Regions from separate parts of the Micromonospora humida genome, predicted to be linked through region 2. Evidence: riboswitches for the same ligand, from Rfam matches in the RefSeq annotation. Region 2 holds a riboswitch; the other holds the start of a gene.

Region 1 (9,763 bases), on a different contig from region 2:
GGCCCGGATCGCCTGTTCCAGCACGTGCAGGTTGGCCGCGCCGCCGGTGCCGAGGATGAGCCGGGAGGTGAGGGTCCGTCCGGCGATGGTGAGGGGCATCCGGGTCACCCGCCCTGGGCGGCGCTGAGCACCTCGACCCGGTCGCCGTCGCGCAGCACGGTCGCCGGCCAGCCGCCCCGGGGGACCACCTCGCCGTTGACCGCGACGGCGAGGCCGCGCCGCTGCCCGGTGACCGTGGCGACCAGGTCCGCGACGGTCGTGCCGCCGGTCAGCTCGCGTCCGACGCCGTTGACGATCAGTCGCACGTCTTCCTCCTCAGTGGAACCGGTCGGCGGTGAAGGGGGTGAGCAGGGGGTCCGGCTGACCGGTGACGATCAGGTCGGTGATCAGGTCGGCGGTGACCGGGGTGAGCACGATGCCGTGCCGGTGGTGGCCGGTGGCGGCGAGTACGCCGGGCCGGCCGGGCAGCGGGCCGAGGATCGGCGCGTTGTCCGGGGTGCCGGGGCGCAGCCCGGCGGTCGCCTCGGTCAGCGCGTACTCGGCGAGTTCGGGGACGAGGTCGACGGCGGCCCGCAGCAGCCGCAGCACCGCCCCGGTGGTCACCTCGGTGTCGGTGCGTTCCTCGACGGTCGCCCCGAGCACCACCTCGCCGTCGTCGCGGGGGACGAGGTAGACCGACTCGCCGTCGGCGTACCCCCGGATGACGTGCCGGAAGCCGGGCGGGCGGTGGTCGGGCGCGCGCAGCCGCAGCACCTGACCCTTGACCGGGCGGACCGGCAGCCCGGTCAGCGCGGCGGCGCCGCAGCCGGCGGCGACCACGACGACGGGCGCGTCCACCTCGGCCAGTCGGGTCACCGCGCCGGGCAGCAGGGTCGCGCCGGCCTGTCCGGCGGCGACCCGCAACGCGTCGACCAGCCGGCGCGGGTCGACCTGGTGGTCGCCGGGGGCGACCGCGCCGCCGCGCAGCCGGGGGGTCAGCGCCGGTTCGCGCTCCCGTAGCTGCGACGGCCGCAGCGCGCTGATCGGCAGCCCCAACCCCTGCTGGTACGACCAGAGCCGGCGTGCCTCGGCCAGGTCGTCCCCGGTCAGCCCGACGACGAGGGTGCCGTCGGTGCGGTAGCCGAACTCCGTTCCGGTGGCTTCGGTCAGTTCGGCGGCGAAACCCGGCCAGCGGGCGGCGGACGCGGTGAGCAGCCCGGTCAGCTCCCGTTCCCCGAAGTACGCCTCGGCGACCGGGGCGAGCATCCCGGCGGCGACCCGGGACGCGCCGGAGCCGGGGGCCGGGTCGTGCACGGCCACCCGCAGGCCCCGGGTGGCGCAGCGCCAGGCGATCGCCAACCCGACCGGCCCCGCGCCCACGATGGCGACGTCGGGCCGGGTCAGCACGTCAGTGCCGCGATCAGTTCGGCGGTGGCCCGGCCCGGGTCGGCGGCGGCGGACAGCGCCCCGACCACCGCCACCCCGTGGGCCCCGGCGGCCCGCAGCGCCGGCACCGTGGCGGCGGTGACCCCGCCGATGGCGATCACCGGCACGTCGACGGCCGCGGCGACGGCGCGGATGCCGGCCGGGCCGATCGGGTCGGGCAGGCCGGTCTTGGTGGCGGTGGGGTGGCACGGGCCGACGCCCAGGTAGCTGGCCCCGGCGGCGACGGCCCGGGCGGCGGTACCCGGTTCCCGGGCGGTCGCGCCGAGCACGGCGGCGGGGCCGAGGACCCGGCGGGCCGCCGCGACGGGTAGGTCGTCCGCGCCGACGTGGCCGCCGTGGGCGTCCACCGCGAGGGCGACGTGCAGCCGGTCGTTGACCAGGCAGGTCGCCCCGTACGGCACGCAGAGCGCGCGTACCCGTCGGGCCAGGTCGTACGCCTGCCGGTCGGTGGTGTCGTCGTCGACCCGTACCTGGACGACGAGGTCGGCGCGGGCCACCGGGAGGGCGGCCCGTACGACGGCGAGCGGGTCGCACCCGGGGCGGGTGTCGGTGATCAGATGCAGTCGGCCGAGGGACGGCACGGCAACTCTCCTCCCTGCGCCGGCATTACCCGGATCAGGTTCTACGGTCGGGGGCTCTCAGCCCCCCTCTCAGCCCGGTGTACCGGGCTCCCGTGGGTCACGTGTCTGTGACCGTACGACAGATCCGCTGATCCGCCAAGGGGTGTTAGATTGATCCAGGACTATCGATGCATACGGTTGTCGGCTTGTATCCACATAAGGCCGGAAAAGCGAGTCGCCGATACCGAATCGTTACATGCTCATGCCTTGCCGGAAACCAATCCAGCGGCGCTAATTTGTTCAACCGATCGACATTATTCCGGTGCGGAGCCTCGGCGTGGCCCGCACCTGATCGCCACTGGTGCGGACCTCGGCGGGCCCACACCGATCCGACCGGGGACGGTCTGCGGCGAGTCGTCCCCATGCCCCCACCACTGTCCAGCACGGACAAAAGGAGCATGGAGTGTCTCCATCCCGCCATCGCCGCGCACGTCGCGGCCCACTGGGTGCCGGTCTACTGGCCCTCTCCCTACTCGCCAGCGGCCTGATCGGCGGCACCGCCGCCCAGGCCGCTCCCGCCGCGTCGGCCCTGCCACAGGCCGCACCGGCACCGGCGGCAGCAGCCGCCGCCGAACCCTTCTCGGTCCTGGTCTTCTCCAAGACCGCCGGATTCCGGCACGACGCCATCCCGGCCGGCATCGCCGCGATCCAGAAGCTCGGCACCGACAACGGGTTCACCGTCGACACCACCGAGGACGGAGCCGCCTTCAACGACACCAACCTGGCGAAATACCAGGCGGTGATCTGGCTCTCCACCACCGGTGACGTGCTCGACGCCACCCAGCAGGCCGCGTTCGAGCGCTACATCAAGGCCGGCGGCGGCTACGCCGGCGTGCACGCCGCCTCGGACACCGAGTACGACTGGGCCTGGTACGGCAACCTGGTCGGCGCGTACTTCTCCGGCCACCCGGCCAACCAGCAGGCCACCGTCAAGGTCGAGGACCCCGCGCACCCGTCGACGGCCGACCTGCCGGCCCGCTGGTCCCGGTTCGACGAGTGGTACAACTTCCGCACCAACCCCCGCTCCAAGGTGCACGTGCTGGCCAGCCTGGACGAGAAGTCCTACAGCCCGGGCGCCGGCGCGATGGGCGCCGACCACCCCACCGCCTGGTGCCAGGACTACGACGGCGGTCGCTCCTGGTACACCGGCGGCGGCCACACCCAGGCGTCGTACACCGAGCCGGAGTTCCTCAGCCACCTGCTCGGCGGCATCCGCACCGCGGCCGGGGTCGAGAACGCCGACTGCGGCGCCACCAAGACCTCGAACTTCGAGAAGATCACCCTCGACAGCAACACCAACAACCCGATGGAGCTGGACATCGCTCCGGACGGCCGGGTGTTCTACGCCGAGCGTGACGGCCGGGTGCAGATCGTGAAGCCGGACACCGGCAACACGGTCACCGCGACCCGGCTGGACGTGTTCACCGGCAACGAGGACGGCCTGCTCGGGTTGCGCCTCGACCCGGACTTCACCACCAACAAGTGGATCTACCTGTACTACGCACCGGCCGGTGGCGCCCCGCGCAACTACCTGTCCCGGTTCACCGTCAACGGTGACACCATCGACAAGGCCACCGAGAAGGTCGTGCTCCAGGTCGACACCCAGCGCAACACCTGCTGCCACGCCGGCGGCAGCATGACCTTCGACTCGAAGGGCAACCTCTACCTCGCCACCGGCGACAACACCAACCCGTTCGAGTCGAACGCGTTCACGCCGATCGACGAGCGGGCCGGCCGGCAGGACTACGACGCGCAGCGCAGCGCCGGCAACACCAACGACCTGCGCGGCAAGGTGATCCGGATCCACCCGGAGGACGACGGCACCTACACCGTCCCGACGGGCAACCTGTTCGCCCCGGGCACCGCGAAGACCCGTCCGGAGATCTTCGGCATGGGCTTCCGTAACCCGTTCCGGATCGGCGTCGACCAGAAGACCGACACCCTCTACGTCGCCGACTACGGGCCGGACGCCTCGGCGGCCAACCCGAACCGTGGCCCCGAGGGCCTGGTGGAGTGGAACATCGTCGCCACGGCCGGCAACTACGGCTGGCCGTACTGCACCGGCAACAACAAGGCGTACAACGACTACACCTTCCCGTCCGGGCCGAGCGGGGCGAAGTTCGACTGCGCCGCGCCGGTCAACGACTCGCCCAACAACACCGGCCTGACCAACCTGCCGCCGGCCATCGCGGCGACCGTGGACTACGGCTACGCCGGCGACCCGCGCTTCCCCGAGATCGGCGGCGGCGGCGCCCCGATGGGTGGCCCGGTCTACCGCTACGACGCCGACAGCACGTCGAGCCGCAAGTGGCCGGCGTACTACGACGGCAAGGCGCTGCTCGGCGAGTGGAACCAGTCGAAGATGTACACGATGCAGGTCAGCGCGGACGGCAAGACGCTGATCGACATCAACCAGCTGCTCACCGGCATGCCGATGATCCGCCCGATGGACTTCGAGTTCGGTCCGGACGGCGCGCTCTACATGATCGAGTGGGGCACCGGCTTCGGCGGCAACAACGACGACTCCGGGATCTACCGGATCGACTACACCGCAGGTGACCGCGCCCCCATCGCCGAGGCCAGCGCCGACCCCACCTCCGGGGCGGCACCGCTGACCGTGAAGTTCTCCAGCGCCGGGTCCCGTGACCCGGACGGCGGCACGCTGACCTACGCGTGGAAGTTCGGTGACGGGCAGACCTCCACCGAGGCGAACCCCACCCACACCTACACCGCGGCCGGCGACTACACCGCGCAGCTCACCGTCACCAACCCCAAGGGCCGTACCGCCGTGGCGAACGTGCCGGTGACGGTCGGCAACACCGCCCCGACGGTGACCATCGAGTTCCCGCCCAGCGGCGGTTTCTTCGAGTGGGGCGACCAGGTCAAGTACACGATCAAGGTGACCGACCCGGAGGACGGCACCGTCGACTGTGACCGGGTGCAGCTGCAGGTGCTGCTCGGCCACGACGAGCACGCCCACCCGCTGGAGCAGCACACCGGCTGCACCGGCACCGTGCAGACCTCGCTGGCGTCCGGGCACGGCGCGGAGGCGAACGTCTTCGCCGTCTTCGAGGCCACCTACACCGACGACGGCGGCACCGGCGGCGCCGGCCCGCTGACCGGCCGGGCGATCGAGATCCTCCAGCCCAAGCGCAAGCAGGCCGAGTACTTCACGGCCACCGGGCGGGCCCCGGGCAGCACCGGCGGCGGTGACCCGGGCGTGCAGAAGGAGACCACCACCGACCCCGCCGGTGGCGGCCAGAACATCGGCTTCATCGAGGACGGCGACTGGTGGTCGCTCGTCCCGGCCAACCTGACCGGGGTCGAGCAGATCCGGTTCCGGGTGGCCTCCGAGGTCCAGGGCGGTCGGATCGACGTGCACGCCGGTGCCGTCGACGGTCCGGTCGTGGCCACCGCCACCGTGCCCGGCACGGGCGGCTGGCAGCAGTTCGTCGACGTGACCGCGCCGGTGACGGCCGGTGCCGAGGGCGCGCTGTACTTCGTCGCCAAGGACCCCGCCGGTGGCACCGGTTCGCTGTTCAACGTCAACTGGATGGACTTCATCGGACGGGGCGTGACCGACAACGCGCCGCCGCAGGTGACGGCCACCGCCACCCCGGCGACCGGCACCGCGCCGGTCACCGTGACCTTCACCGGCACGGCCACCGACACCGAGGGTGACACCCCGCTGACGTACGCCTGGGACTTCGGTGACGGCGGGACGGCGACGACCCTGAACGCCACCCACACCTACACCACCCCGGGCACCTTCACCGCCACCCTGACGGTGACGGACAGCCGGGGCGCGAAGTCCTACGCGACCGTCCCGGTCAAGGTGGACGCGCCGAACAACTCCTGCCTCGGGGCGCGGTCGGACGAGTTCACCGGCAACACCCTGGACAAGGACCGCTGGACGGTGGTCCGGGAGAACCAGCTCTACTCGGTCTCCGGCGGGTCGCTGCGGCTGCCCACCTCCTCCGGTGACCTGTACGGCTCCCGCAACGACGCGACCAACCTGGTGCTCCAGCCCGCACCCAGCGGGGCCTGGCAGGCCACCACGAAGGTCACCGTGCCCGTCACCGCCGACTACCAGCAGGCCGGCCTGCTGATCTACGGCGACGACGACAACTACGCCAAGGTGGACCTGCTCTACGGCGGGTCGCGCAAGGTGGAGTTCATCCGGGAGACCGCCGGGACTCCGCGCAACGACGCGGCCGACGCCGTGGCCGCCCCGGCCGGTGACACCATCTGGCTGCGGCTGATCAGCGACGGCACCAACCTGACCGCGCAGTTCTCGACCGACGGTGCCACGTTCACCCCGGTCGGCCGGTCCGCCGCGCTGGCCGGCATCACCAACCCGCGGATCGGTCTGCTCGCCCTCAACGGCGGCACCACCGCCCCGGTGGTGGACGCGGTGTTCGACTCGTTCCTGGTCTCGCCGGACGCCCCGGCCGGCCCGGTCAGCCCGTCGGACGAGTTCACCGGCACCACGCTCGACAAGTGCCGGTGGAACGCGGTGCTCCGGGAGGACCCGGCCGCCTACCGGGTGGCCGACGGCGCACTGAAGATCGACGTGCCGAAGGGTGACATCTACGGCACCAGCAACACCGGGCCGACGAACTTCATCCTCCAGACCGCGCCGAGCGGCGACTGGACCCTGGAGACGAAGGTCGACGGCAGCGCGCTGGCCGAGCAGTACCAGCAGGCCGGTCTGATCGTCCACGCCGACGACGACAACTACGTCAAGTTGGACTACATCGTGGACAACCAGGCCGGGCAGGCGGTCTCCCGGCGGATCGAGTTCCGTGGCGAACTCGCCGGGGTGACGCAGAACCCGCAGCCCCAGGTCTCCAACCTGACCTCGGGGGTGTGGTACCTGCGCCTCGCCCGGGCCGGTGACACCTTCACCGCGTCCTACTCGGCGGACGGGCAGGAGTGGACCACGTTCGAGACGGTGACGAACACCGCCGTCGGGGCCACCCCGAAGATCGGTCTGTTCACCCTCGGCGCGAACGCGGCCACCTCGAAGACGGCCTCGTTCGACTACTTCCGGCTCTCCACCAAGGCGGCCGACACGACCGCCCCGGTGACCACGGCCACCGTCTCCGGCACCCCGACCGAGGGCTGGTACACCGGCCCGGTCACCGTGACGCTGGCGGCGGCCGACGAGGCCGGCGGTAGCGGGGTGGCGAGCACCGAGTACCAGCTCGACGGGGCCACCACGTGGACCGCGTACACCGAGCCGGTGCAGGTCACCGGGGACGGCACCCACGAGGTGCGGTTCCGCTCGACCGACGCGGCCGGCAACGTGGAGGCGACGAAGAAGGTCGCCGTGAAGATCGACGCCACCGCGCCGGTCAGCTCGGCGTCGTTCGCCCCGGCCAACGACGACGGCTGGCACAACGGCACCGTCCCGGTGGTCATCACCTCCACCGACGCCGGTTCCGGGGTGAAGAAGCTGGAGTGGTCGCTCGACGGCGGCGCCTGGACGGCGTACACCACGCCGGTCGAGGTGACCGGGGACGGCACGCACGAGCTGCTGTACCGGGCCACCGACGCCGCCGGCAACGTCGAGGCGCTGAAGTCGGCGGTCGTGAAGATCGACGGCACCAAGCCGACGCTGCTGGTCTCCGGCATCGCCGACGGCCAGCTCTACGGTGACAGCCAGGACGTCCGGATCTCGTGGCAGGCGGTCGACCCGACCTCCGGCATCAAGACGACCTCCGGCGTGCTGGACGGCCGGGCGTACACCAGCGGCACCCTGCAGGCGCTGTACGAGCTGCCGCTCGGCCTGCACGAGCTGACGGTGACCGCGACCGACAAGGCGGGCAACTCCACCACCTCGACGGTCCGGTTCTTCGTCACCACCTCGTTCCGGGACATGCAGAACCTGCTGGACCGGTTCAAGGCGACCGGACGACTCACCACCAAGGCGCACCGTCAGCTGTCCAACAAGCTGGACGCGGTGCGGGAGTCCGAGGCGGCGGGCAACGACAAGCGGGCGGTGCAGCAGTTGACCGCCTTCAAGGCGTTGGCCACCGACACCGCGGTGGTGACCGACACCGACGTGCGGGACGTGCTGGTCCGTGACGCCGACGCCATGATCGTCCGGCTCGGCGGCGCGGCCACCAAGGCCGGCGTCAAGGCGAACAACAACAAGTCGGTCGACGGGGCCGGCCGGCTCGGTGCCGACCCCACCCGGATCGCCAAGGGCGGTTCGCTGTAAGGAGCACCACGGGGCCGCTCCCACCGTCGACACCGACGGTGGGGGCGGCCCCTCCACATCGGAAGGGAGACGTCGATGCGTAGCTTGAGAGCCCTCGCCGCGCTGGTCGTGGCGGCCCTGGTGGCCCTGCCGGCGGGGCCGGCGGCGGCGCACGGCGGGAAGGTCAAGCTGACGGTGGCCGGTGACGGTGCCGGCGGGGTGACCGTGATGGCCGTGTACGCCGACGGACACCGGCTGGACCAACCGGTCCGGCTCACCCTGACCGCCGAGGGCGAGGGTGGCCGGACGGCCGGGCCGGTGCAGATCGAGCCGTCCGGGGAGGGGCAGGGCTTCTACAGCAGCGGCCCGCTGCTCTCCCCCGGCGACTGGCGGGTGACGGTCAGCGCCCCCGCCCCCTACCAGAGCACGGCGACCGCGCAGGTGCAGGCCCGGGTGGCCCAGTCGCCGTCGCCGGTCGCCGTCGAACGCCCGGCGGCCGGGGCGCGGGAGACCGGAACGGTCTGGTGGCGGTGGTTGGCCGGCGGCCTCGCCGTGGTGGTCGTCGCCGGGTTGACGCTGCTGTGGTGGCGTCGCCGGGCGCACCCCGGGCCCGACGAACCGGCCGGCCTGGGCGGCTGAGCACCACGTGACCGGTCGGGCCCGGACACCGCGACGGTGTCCGGGCCCGACCGTGTCCGGCCGGTGTGCTCAGAGCAGGGCGTCCAGCGCGTCGAGGTCGTCGTCGGTGGGCTGCCAACCGCCGGCGGCGGCGTTCGCGCGGACCTGCTCGGCGGTGGTGGCGCCGGCGATGACCGAGGCCACCGCCGGGCGGGCGGCCAGCCCGCCGATGGCCACCTGGAGCAGCGTCAGCCCCCGCTGCGCAGCGAACGCCTCCAGCGCCTCGATGGTGTCCCAGCGGGCGGCGGCGAGCCGTTCGGCGTACCGGCCGCCACCGGCGAGGCGGCTGCCGGCGGGCGGGGCGCTGTCGCGCCGGTACTTGCCGGTGAGCAGGCCGTTGGCCAGCGGGAAGAACGGCAGCAGTCCGAGGCCGAACCGCTCGCAGGCCGGGATGATCTCGACCTCGGCGTCCCGGTGGAGCAGGTTGTAGTGGTTCTGCGCGCTGATGAACCGGGTCAGCCCCCGGGTCTTCGCCGTCCAGTCGGCGTCGGCGATCTGCCAGCCGGAGAAGTTGGAGTTGCCCAGGTAGCGTACCTTGCCGGCACGGACCAGGTCGTCGAGGGCTGCGAGCGTCTCGTCGACCGGGGTGTCCGGGTCGGGCTCGTGCAGCTGGTACAGGTCGATGTGGTCGGTGCCGAGCCGGCGCAGCGACGCCTCGACGGCCCGCACCACGTACCGCCGGGAGCCGCGTACCCCGAAGTCGCGGCCGTTGCGCCCGCCCATCGACATGCCGAACTTGGTGGCCAGCACCACGTCGTCGCGCCGCCCCTTGAGGGCCTGCCCGAGCAGTTCCTCCGAACCGCCCGGCGGCTCGCCGTAGATGTCGGCGGTGTCG
Region 2 (9,763 bases):
AGCCCCGGTTGCCCACGGCGGTGCCACCCGAGCAGGTGATCGCGGCGGCCGGGGTGAGGAAGACCGGGTACGCGCCGCGCTGCTGGGCCGCGCGGGCCATCACGCCGAGCAGTTCCTTGTAGCGGGCCGAGCCGACGTGCCGGTTGCAGGTGGTGCTGCCGTCGTTGATGCCGAACTGGATGAACAGGTAGTCGCCGGCCTTCATCCCGCCGTTGGCGTTGAGCATGGCCTGCCAGCGGGTCGAGTAGGTCTGCGGGTTGACCACGCACTCGCCGGCCGCGTTCATCGTGGTGGTGACGTTGGGGTCATACAGCCAGGTCTGGATGCTGCGCCCGCCGACCGCGCTGTTGACCACGGTGGCGTTGCCGTTGAGGTACTGGCCGAACTGGTTGCCCCAGCCCACCGGGCAGGCCCCGCTCGACGACGGGTTGGCGACCGTGGAGTCCCCCGCCAGCCACACGGTGACCCGCGGCTGTGTCGTGGGCGTCGGGGTGGGGGTCGGCGTCCGGGTCGGGGGCGGCGTGGGAGTGAGGGTGGGGGTGGGGGTGGGGGTGGGGGTGGGCGGGGTGGACGGTGGCGGGCAGGGGGTGACGGTCGGGGTCGCGCCGGTGCAGGAGACCCCGTTGAGCGCGAACGCGGTGGGCACCGGGTTGGCGGTGGTCCACGCGCCGTTGAACCCGAAGCTGACGGCGGCCCCGGTCCCGATGGTGCCGTTGTAGCCGACGTCCGTGGCGCTGACCGCCGTCCCGCTCTGGGTGACGGTGGCGTTCCACGCCTGGCTGACCCGCTGCCCGCTGGCGAACGCCCAGGTGAGCGTCCAGCCGGTGACCGGGTCGCCGAGGTTGGTGATGGTGACGTCCGCGCCGAAGCCGCCCTGCCACTCGCTGGTGACCCTGTAGTCGACCCGGCAGCCGGTGGCCGCCGCGGTGGCGTTGCCCGCCGCGACCGCCACACCGCCCGCGAGGACCGCCAGTGTGATCGCGCCGAGTCCGGCGATACGTCGCCGCGCTGCTCTCATGATCTGCTCCTAGTCGCCGGTGCCGGGCCGGCGTCGCCCGCCCCCATCTGGACGGCCGCCCGAGCCCCGCGACGATGGCCGCAGCCCGGGACGAGAGGAGGCAAAAATCGATGTTACTCGATATTAATCTGCTCTCCCACCTCCGCCCGGCCGGGCCGGCACGCCAGGCGACGCCGCACCGGGCCGCGGGCGGTCGCGCTCGGTCGTCGGGCACCACGACCGGCTCGTCTAGGGTGGTGCGGTGCTCTACTTCCTGATCGTGATCGCCGTGCTGCTGCTGGCGTACGCCGCCGTGCTGGTCAGCTTCGTCCGGCGCGGACGCAAGATCCCGCCGCAGGCGTACCTGGTGCTGGCGCTGCTCAACGGGCTCATCCTGGCGGCCGTGCTGGCCTGGGCCATCGCCCGCTGACCCACCGGCCGGCAGCGGTGCCGGGGGCCCACCCGGGCCGCCGTCGCCCGGATGGGCCCCCGGCCCACCGCACTCGTCGCACCACCCGCGGGCGGGATCAGTCGCCGTTCAGCACCACCGGGTCGTCATCGTCGTCGTCGATGTCGTCGTCGCCCCAGTTGCGTCGGGCGAACGGCAGGATCACCCAGAAGGTCAGGAACCACAGGCCGGTGATCACGGTGAGCACCACGGCGATGCCGGTGTCGAGCACGAAGTCGGCGATCAGCAGGACCGCGCTCACCATCGCGACCAGCATGAAGGCCAGGCCAGCGGAGGCCATCCGGTGCGCGAAGCGGACCAGTTCCGGCTTGCGGCCCTGGCGGAACAGCGCCCGGTGGAAGGCGACCGGCGAAATGATCATCGCGGTGGCCGCGGCGGCGGACAGCAGGGCCAGGATGTAGACGTCCCGCTGGAACTCGCTGGTCCGGGTGAACCCGTTACTGAACGGCAGGGTCAGCAGGAAGGCGAAGAGGATCTGCACGCCGGTCTGGGCGACCCGCAGTTCCTGGAGCAGATCGGCGAAGTTGCGTTGCCATCGCTGCTTCTCGGATTCCTTCGACACGCGTTACCTCCGGTTCAGACGGTACGACCGACGGGGGCACCCCCCGTCGGCAGCAACGCCTGTGCCCGATCCACAACCGCCCGAAACCGATTCACGAACCCCGATCGGGCCGCTGCGCCGACATCATCGGGCCGACCCGCGCACCCGGGCCAGGATCGCCTCGGCCAGCGGGCCCGGCGCCTCGTCGGGAATCCAGTGGGTCACCCCGGAGAGCACCACGAACCGGTAGTCCCCCGACACGTGCCGGACGCACGCCTGCGCGGCGGCCCGTCCGATCGCCACGTCCCGGTCACTCCACACGTAGCTGGTCGGCACGCCCACCGGACCGACCGCCTTCATGTCCCGACCCGACATCGCCCGGTACCAGTTCAACGCCCCGGTCAACGCGCCGGGCGTCCGCAGCGGCCCGGCGTACCCGGCCACCCGGGCCGGGTCGCCGACGCCGGACAGCAGCCGGCGCAGCACCACCCCCCGCCCGGCCAGCAGCACCTTCTCCGCCAGGCCGGCCCGGCGGAACAACGCCATGTACGACGAGCGCGCCCGCTGCCGGCGGTCGGTGGCCAGCGCGTACCCGAAGGCGGCCGGATGCGGCACCGAGACCGCGGTGAGGGTACGCACCCGCTCCGGGTGCCCTGCGGCCAACGCCCAGGCGACGACCGCGCCCCAGTCGTGCCCCACCACGTGCGCGGTGTCGACGCCCAGCGCGTCCAGCACCGCCACCGCGTCGGCGACCAGCTCCGGCAGCCGATAGCCGGCCACCTCCGTGGGACGGGCACCGGGCGAGTAACCCCGCTGGTCGGGTGCGTACGTGCGCAGCCCGGCGGCGTGCAGGGCCGGCACCACCGCGTCCCACTCCCCACCGTGCTGGGGGAAGCCGTGCAGCAGCAGCACCACGTCGCCGCCCTCCGGGCCACCGGCCCGTACGTCGAACGTCAGTCCCCGCGCCGCTACCCGCATGATCGTCAGACTACCCAGCGAGCCGGGCCCCCGACCGGGCGTCGAATGCCGGGAACCATGACCTGCTGGGCCGTTGCCGCAGGTCGGTGCTAGCGTCTGCCGAGACAACTTCACATCCGACAGGGGAGCGCACAGCGCTGAGAGTGCGGGCACCGCCCGCAGACCCTCGAACCTGATCTGGGTAATGCCAGCGCAGGGAGTTCGGTCGACCTCCAGCCGCGCCGCCGTCCGGCTGCCGCCGGGCGCGGCGTGCGTCTTCTCCTGGTTCGATCGCTGGACTGGGAGCACCGACATGCAGCACACCACCACCAACCGGTGGCGCACCATCGACATCGTGGTCGCCGCCGTGATCGCCGTGGCCTTCGGGGTCATCTTCTGGGCCTGGGGCCTGGTCTGGAAGGCCGCCGACCCGGTCTTCGCCGCCGCACCGGCCAGCCAGGCCGTGATGTACGGCGTCTGGCTCGTCCCGGCCGTGCTCGGCGGCCTGGTCATCCGCAAGCCGGGGGCGGCCCTGTTCTGCGAGGCCGTCGCCGCCACCGTCTCCGCGCTGCTCGGCGCGGAGTGGGGTGGCATCACCATCGTCCAGGGCCTGATCCAGGGTCTCGGCGCGGAACTGGCCTTCGCCGCGTTCCGCTACCGGGCGTACCGGCTGCCGGTGGCGGTGCTCGCCGGGGCGATGACCGGGCTGAGCGCCGCCCTGTTCGACTTCTTCGTCTGGAACGCCAAGTACGCCCTGGTCAGCTACCGCCTGCCGTACGCGGCGCTGACCGTGCTCAGCGCCGCCGTCGTCGCCGGTGTCGGCGGCTGGTACCTGACCCGGGCGCTTGCCGAGACCGGGGTGCTCGACCGGTTCCCCGCCGCCCGCGACCGCACCCTCGTCTGAGGCTGCCGTGGCGAGCGGGGAAGGGTCGGCGGTGTGGCCGGGGTGAGGCTGGCCGGCTTCGGCTGGCGGCACGCGGGGCGGCGGGCCTGGGCGGTACGCGGGGTCGACCTGCGCATCGACCACGGGGAACGGGTGCTGCTGCTGGGGCCGTCCGGGGCCGGCAAGAGCACCCTGCTCGCCGCGCTGGCCGGGCTGCTGCCGGCGGACTCCGGCGAGCAGGAGGGCACCGTCGAGATCGACGGCCTCGACCCGGCCAAGGCCCGCGAACGGGTCGGCACCGTCTTCCAGGACCCGCAGTCCCAGCTCGTGATGGCCCGTTGCGGCGACGACGTCGCGTTCGGCCTGGAGAACCGGGGGGTGCCCGGCGACGAGATCTGGCCCCGGGTGGACGAGGCGCTGCGCCGGGTCGGTTTCCCGTACCACCGGGACCGGCCCACCGCGGCGTTGTCCGGCGGCGAGCAGCAGCGGCTCGCCCTGGCCGGGGTGCTGGCGCTGCGGCCGGGGCTGCTGCTGCTCGACGAGCCGACCGCCAACCTCGACCCGGCCGGCGCGGACCTGGTCCGCACGGCGGTGGCCGGCGCGTTGGACCCCGACACCACCCTGGTCCTGGTCGAACACCGGGTCGCCGACGCCCTGCCCCTGGTCGACCGGGTGGTGGTGCTGGCTCCCGGTGGCGGGGTCCGGGCCGACGGGACCCCGGAGGCGGTCTTCGCCGCGCACGGGGCCGCGCTCGCCGCCGAGGGGGTATGGGTGCCCGGTCACCCCACGGTGACGCGGCGGGCCGCCGGGCCGCCAGGCGCGGAGTTGCTCACCGCCGACCGGCTCGGCCTGCCGCCCCGGCTGGCCCCCACCGACCTTGCCGTACGCGCCGGCGAGGCGCTCGCCGTCCTCGGCCCCAACGGGGCCGGCAAGTCCACCCTCGCGCTGCTGCTCGGCGGCCTGCTCCGCCCCGGGGCCGGCCGGCTGACCGCCACCGCCGCACTGGCCGGCGGGGACACCCGTACGCCCCCGCACCGGTGGCGGGCCCCCGCCCTGGCCGGTCGGATCGGTTCGGTCTTCCAGGACCCGGAGCACCAGTTCGTCACCCGTACCGTCCGCGACGAACTGGCCCTCGGCCCGCGCCGGACGGGTCGCCCCGAACCGTCCGTCCGGGCCACCGTGGACGAGTTGCTGGAGCGGCTGCGGCTGACCCGGCTCGCCGGGGCCAACCCGTACACCCTCTCGGGTGGGGAGGCCCGGCGGCTCAGCGTGGCGACCGCCCTGGCCACCGCACCCCGGCTGCTGATCTGCGACGAACCCACCTTCGGCCAGGACCGCCGCACCTGGGGGGAACTGGTCGACCTCCTCGCCGACCTGCGCGACGCCGGACACGGCGTGGTCACCGTCACCCACGACGGGGACTTCGTCGCCGCGCTCGCCGACCGGGCGGTCACCCTGCGCCCCGCCCGGAAGCAGCCGTGACCGCCCCGCTCCCCCGCACCGCCCGTCCACCGGCGTGGGGGCGGTCGTGATCGGCCTGGAACCCGTCGCGACGCCCGGTGCGCCGCTGGCCCGACGCAACCCGGTGGCGAAGCTCGCGGCCGGTCTGGTCTTCTCGTTCCTGCTGGTGGCCAGCCTCGACCCGGTCGCGCCCGCGGTGGCGATCGCCATGGAACTGGCGCTGCTGCCGCTGTTCGGCATCCGCTACCGGGTGCTGGCCCGGCGGGCCCTGCCCCTGCTGGCCGGTGCCGTCGGCATCCTGGTCACCCTGATGCTGTTCGCCGCCGACCGTTCCGGCCGGGTGCTCTGGGAGGCCGGACCGCTGCTGGTCACCTCGGGAGTGCTGGTCACCGCGTTGGGACTGGTGTTGCGGATGCTCGCGGTCGCCCTGCCCGGGGTGATCGTCTTCGCCACCACCGACCCGACCGACCTGGCCGACGCGCTGGTGCAGAACGCGAAGGCCCCGGCCCGCTTCGCCATCGGCGCACTGGCCGCGTTCCGGCTGGTGCCGCTGCTCGGTCAGGAGTGGCAGATGCTGACCATGGCGCGCCGGGCCCGGGGGGTGGACGCCGGCCGCAACCCGCTGGCCCGGCTGCGGCTCTTCGCCGCCACGGCGTTCGCCCTGCTGGTGGGGGCGATCCGGCGCGGCACCCGGCTGGCGGTGGCGATGGACGCCCGGGGCTTCGACGCCGGCACCCCGCGTACGGTGGCCCGCCGCCAGGTGTTCCGCCCGGCCGACTGGCTGCTCGTCGCCGGAGCGGCCGCCCTGGCCGGCAGCGCCCTCGCGGTCAGCGTCGCCCTCGGCACCTTCCGCCCCCTGATCGGCTGACCCACCCGGCCCGCCGAGCGGCAGGCCGCCGGCACCATTGAGCCGAAACAGCGGTATCCGAGGGCTCGGATACCGCTGTTTCGGCGATCTGGCGTAACAGGCCCCCGGCCGAGGCGGGCCCTCGGCCGAGGCGGGCCCCCGCCGGGCGGGTCAGCTGCGGCGGAAGGCGTACCGCCGGTTCTGGCCCTGGGCGGTGGTGGAGCCGGCCCGGACCGACCGACCCGACCGCGACGGCGGTGGGGGCGGCGTCGGCCGGGCGGCGGCGTCCGGGTGGGACGACGCGACGGCGAGGGGAACCGGGTGCGCGGGCGTCACGGTGAGTGCCGCGAGCGCCGTCGGGTCCACCTCCACCGGGGACGGTACGGGACGACGGGACTTCTTCGGACTGCGCTTGGCGGGCATACGCTGCCTCCTGACGAGGTGCGGAGGGCCACCCTGCCACGCGGACGGCGGGCGGGCGGTCGACGGACGGGATCGGCTCCGGACGACCGGCCACGGGTCATCCCCCTGCGGGGAGGAGTGGGAAACGCGGACGCCCGAGCACGCGGACCCACGGCCACGGCGGTGGGTCGGCTCTGGAGAGAAGGGCGTCAGATGCGCATGCCGTCACGCTAACCCACCCCCGCACCCGGCGCACCCGCTTTTCCGACCCCGTCGCGTCGACGGCGGCGACCCCCGCCGGGCGTACGCGACCACCCTGTGACACTGGGTGGACGGCGGCTGCCGGCCCTCGCGGGCGCGCGATAGGTTCACAGCACACAGGTGACGTGAGAGGTGGCGGGTACGACATGACGCAACAGGCGACGGCGCAGATCGGCGTGACCGGGCTGGCGGTGATGGGTCGCAACCTGGCCCGCAACCTGGCCCGGAACGGGTTCACCGTGGCGGTGCACAACCGCTCCCCGGAGCGCACCCGCAGCCTGGTCGCCGAGCACGGCGACGAGGGCACCTTCGTGCCGTCGGAGTCCCTGGCCGACTTCGTCGGCTCGCTGGAGCGGCCCCGCGCGGTGATCGTCATGGTCAAGGCGGGCGCCCCCACCGACGCCGTCATCGACGAGCTGGTGCCGCTGCTGGAGGAGGGCGACATCGTCGTCGACGCCGGCAACGCCCACTTCGCCGACACCCGCCGCCGGGAGGAGACGCTGCGCGAGCACGGGCTGCACTTCGTCGGCACCGGCGTCTCCGGTGGCGAGGAGGGCGCGTTGCTCGGGCCGAGCATCATGCCGGGCGGCTCGGCGGAGTCCTACCAGAAGCTCGGGCCGATGTTCGAGAAGATCGCCGCGCAGGTGGACGGCGTCCCCTGCTGCCAGCACGTCGGCCCCGACGGCGCGGGCCACTTCGTCAAGATGGTCCACAACGGCATCGAGTACGCCGACATGCAGCTCATCGCCGAGGCGTACGACCTGCTGCGGGCCGGGCTGGGGGCGACCCCGGCGGAGATCGCGGAGATCTTCCGGGAGTGGAACACCGGCGAGCTGGAGTCGTTCCTCATCGAGATCACCGCCGACGTGCTGGCGCACACCGACGCCGCCACCGGCAAGGCGTTCGTCGACGTGGTGCTCGACCAGGCCGAGCAGAAGGGCACCGGCCGCTGGACGGTGCAGATCGCCCTCGACCTGGGCATCCCGATCACCGGCATCGCCGAGGCGACCTTCGCCCGGTCGCTGTCCGGGCACGCCGGTCAGCGCGAGGCGGCCCGCCGCACGTTCGGCGACGCGGGCGAGAAGTGGCAGGTCGAGGACCGGGACGCGTTCGTCGAGGACGTCCGCCGGGCACTGCTGGCCAGCAAGATCGTCGCGTACGCGCAGGGCTTCGACCAGATCCGGGCCGGCAGCCGCGAGTACCACTGGGACATCGACCTGGGTGGCACCGCCACCATCTGGCGGGGCGGCTGCATCATCCGGGCGCGCTTCCTCGACCGCATCCGGGAGGCGTACGACTCGCAGCCGGAGCTGCCGACGCTGCTGGTCGCGCCGTACTTCGCCGACGCGGTGAGCGACGGCGTGCCGAGCTGGCGTCGGGTGGTGGCGGACTCGGCGCGGGCCGGTGTGCCCACCCCCGCCTTCTCCTCGTCGCTCGCCTACTTCGACGCGCTGCGCGCGGAGCGGTTGCCGGCGGCCCTGATCCAGGGCCTGCGGGACAACTTCGGCGCGCACACCTACCACCGGATCGACCGGGAGGGCGCGTTCCACACCCTGTGGGCGACCGCCGACCGCTCCGAAGTGGCCGGCTGACCGACCCGTCGGTGGCCGGTGCGGTGTCGACACCGCACCGGCCGCCGGGCGGCGGGATGGTCAGCGGGGTGCGTGCGGCCAGCCGGCGGTCACCAGAACCGCCGACGGCGGGCCTTCTGCGGGCGCAGCACGTCGGCACCCCGGCTCAGCATCCGGCTCACCCCGCTGGGGCCGCGACGGGCCTCCAGGATGTGGCTCAACCGGCGGGCGCCCGCCGCGGCCAGCGGCACGGCGACCGCCATGACCGCCCACTGTGCGATCCGCTTCTGAATCATGAGTGCTCACCTCCGCGATTGGCCGCTCACCAGGGGATACCCCGACGGTGAGATCACCAACCGTGGTCCGGTCAGCGCGGCGGGGCGACCGGGTTGGGCAGCGCGCCACCGAACCGGCGGTCCCGCTGGGCGTACAGCTCGCAGGCGTACCACAGGTGGCGGCGGTCGAAGTCCGGCCAGAGGGTGTCCAGGAACACCAGCTCCGCGTACGCCGACTGCCAGAGCATGAAGTTGGAGATCCGTTCCTCGCCGGAGGGGCGCAGGAAGAGGTCGACCTCGGGGACCTCCGGGTGGTAGAGGTACTTCGCCACGGTCTTCTCGGTGACCTTGTCCGGGTCGAGCCGACCGGCAGCCACCTCCCGGGCGATCGCGGCGGCGGCGTCGGCGATCTCGGCTTGGCCGCCGTAGTTGACGCAGAACTGGAGGGTCAGCGTCGAGTTGCCCCGGGACATCTCCTCGGCGGTCTGCAACTCGGAGATGACGCTCTTCCACAGCCGGCCCGCCCGCCCCGACCAGACCACCCGCACCCCCAGGTCGACCAGTTGGTCGCGGCGGCGGCGGATGACGTCCCGGTTGAAGCCCATCAGGAAGCGGACCTCGTCCGGCGAGCGCCGCCAGTTCTCGGTGGAGAAGGCGTACGCCGACAGGTAGGGCACGCCCAGCTCGATCGCCCCCTCCACGGTGTCGAAGAGGCTGAACTCGCCCTGCTCGTGGCCCTTGGTGCGGGGCAGACCGCGCTCCTTGGCCCAGCGGCCGTTGCCGTCCATCACCACCGCGACGTGCTTCGGCAGCGCCTCGGCGGGCAACGCCGGTGGACGTGCCCCCGACGGGTGCGGGGTCGGTGGCACCGGCTCCCGCCGGCCGGACCTCAACGATCGGATCACTCGGTCATCTCCCTGTCCACACCCTCCACACCGACCCGGGGCGGCACCACCCGGCCACCCGGCGCACCGCCGTCGTCCCCGGCCGGCCCGCCACCACCCACCGGTACACCGCCCACCGGGCCGGTGTCCGGCGCACCGCCCCGGTCGACCAGCGGCAGCGAGCGTAGCGCGCGTTCCAGGTGCCACTGCAGGTG

The links. Region 2 has a riboswitch for thiamine pyrophosphate ahead of JQX11_RS19030 (ECF transporter S component). Riboswitches for the same ligand answer to the same signal wherever they lie in the genome.
Region 1: another riboswitch for thiamine pyrophosphate. It lies ahead of thiE (thiamine phosphate synthase); the one in region 2 lies ahead of JQX11_RS19030 (ECF transporter S component).

The regions. Positions count from the first base shown of each region.
Region 1 is NZ_JAFEUC010000004.1:309,366-319,128, reverse strand. It holds gene JQX11_RS11140 (thiazole synthase) at 1-99, opposite strand, end outside; gene thiS (sulfur carrier protein ThiS) at 105-305, opposite strand; gene thiO (glycine oxidase ThiO) at 316-1,386, opposite strand; gene thiE (thiamine phosphate synthase) at 1,380-2,006, opposite strand; TPP riboswitch at 2,001-2,110, opposite strand; gene JQX11_RS11120 (ThuA domain-containing protein) at 2,449-8,271, shown strand; gene JQX11_RS11115 (hypothetical protein) at 8,347-8,889, shown strand; gene JQX11_RS11110 (aldo/keto reductase) at 8,959-9,763, opposite strand, start outside.
Region 2 is NZ_JAFEUC010000009.1:71,637-81,399, reverse strand. It holds gene JQX11_RS33465 (cellulose binding domain-containing protein) at 1-1,018, opposite strand, end outside; gene JQX11_RS19045 (hypothetical protein) at 1,260-1,427, shown strand; gene JQX11_RS19040 (DUF6328 family protein) at 1,525-2,028, opposite strand; gene JQX11_RS19035 (alpha/beta fold hydrolase) at 2,152-2,985, opposite strand; TPP riboswitch at 3,097-3,202, shown strand; gene JQX11_RS19030 (ECF transporter S component) at 3,278-3,868, shown strand; gene JQX11_RS19025 (ABC transporter ATP-binding protein) at 3,902-5,329, shown strand; gene JQX11_RS19020 (energy-coupling factor transporter transmembrane component T family protein) at 5,376-6,176, shown strand; gene JQX11_RS19015 (hypothetical protein) at 6,327-6,578, opposite strand; gene gnd (NADP-dependent phosphogluconate dehydrogenase) at 6,965-8,410, shown strand; gene JQX11_RS19005 (hypothetical protein) at 8,500-8,685, opposite strand; gene JQX11_RS19000 (isoprenyl transferase) at 8,757-9,533, opposite strand; gene recO (DNA repair protein RecO) at 9,566-9,763, opposite strand, start outside.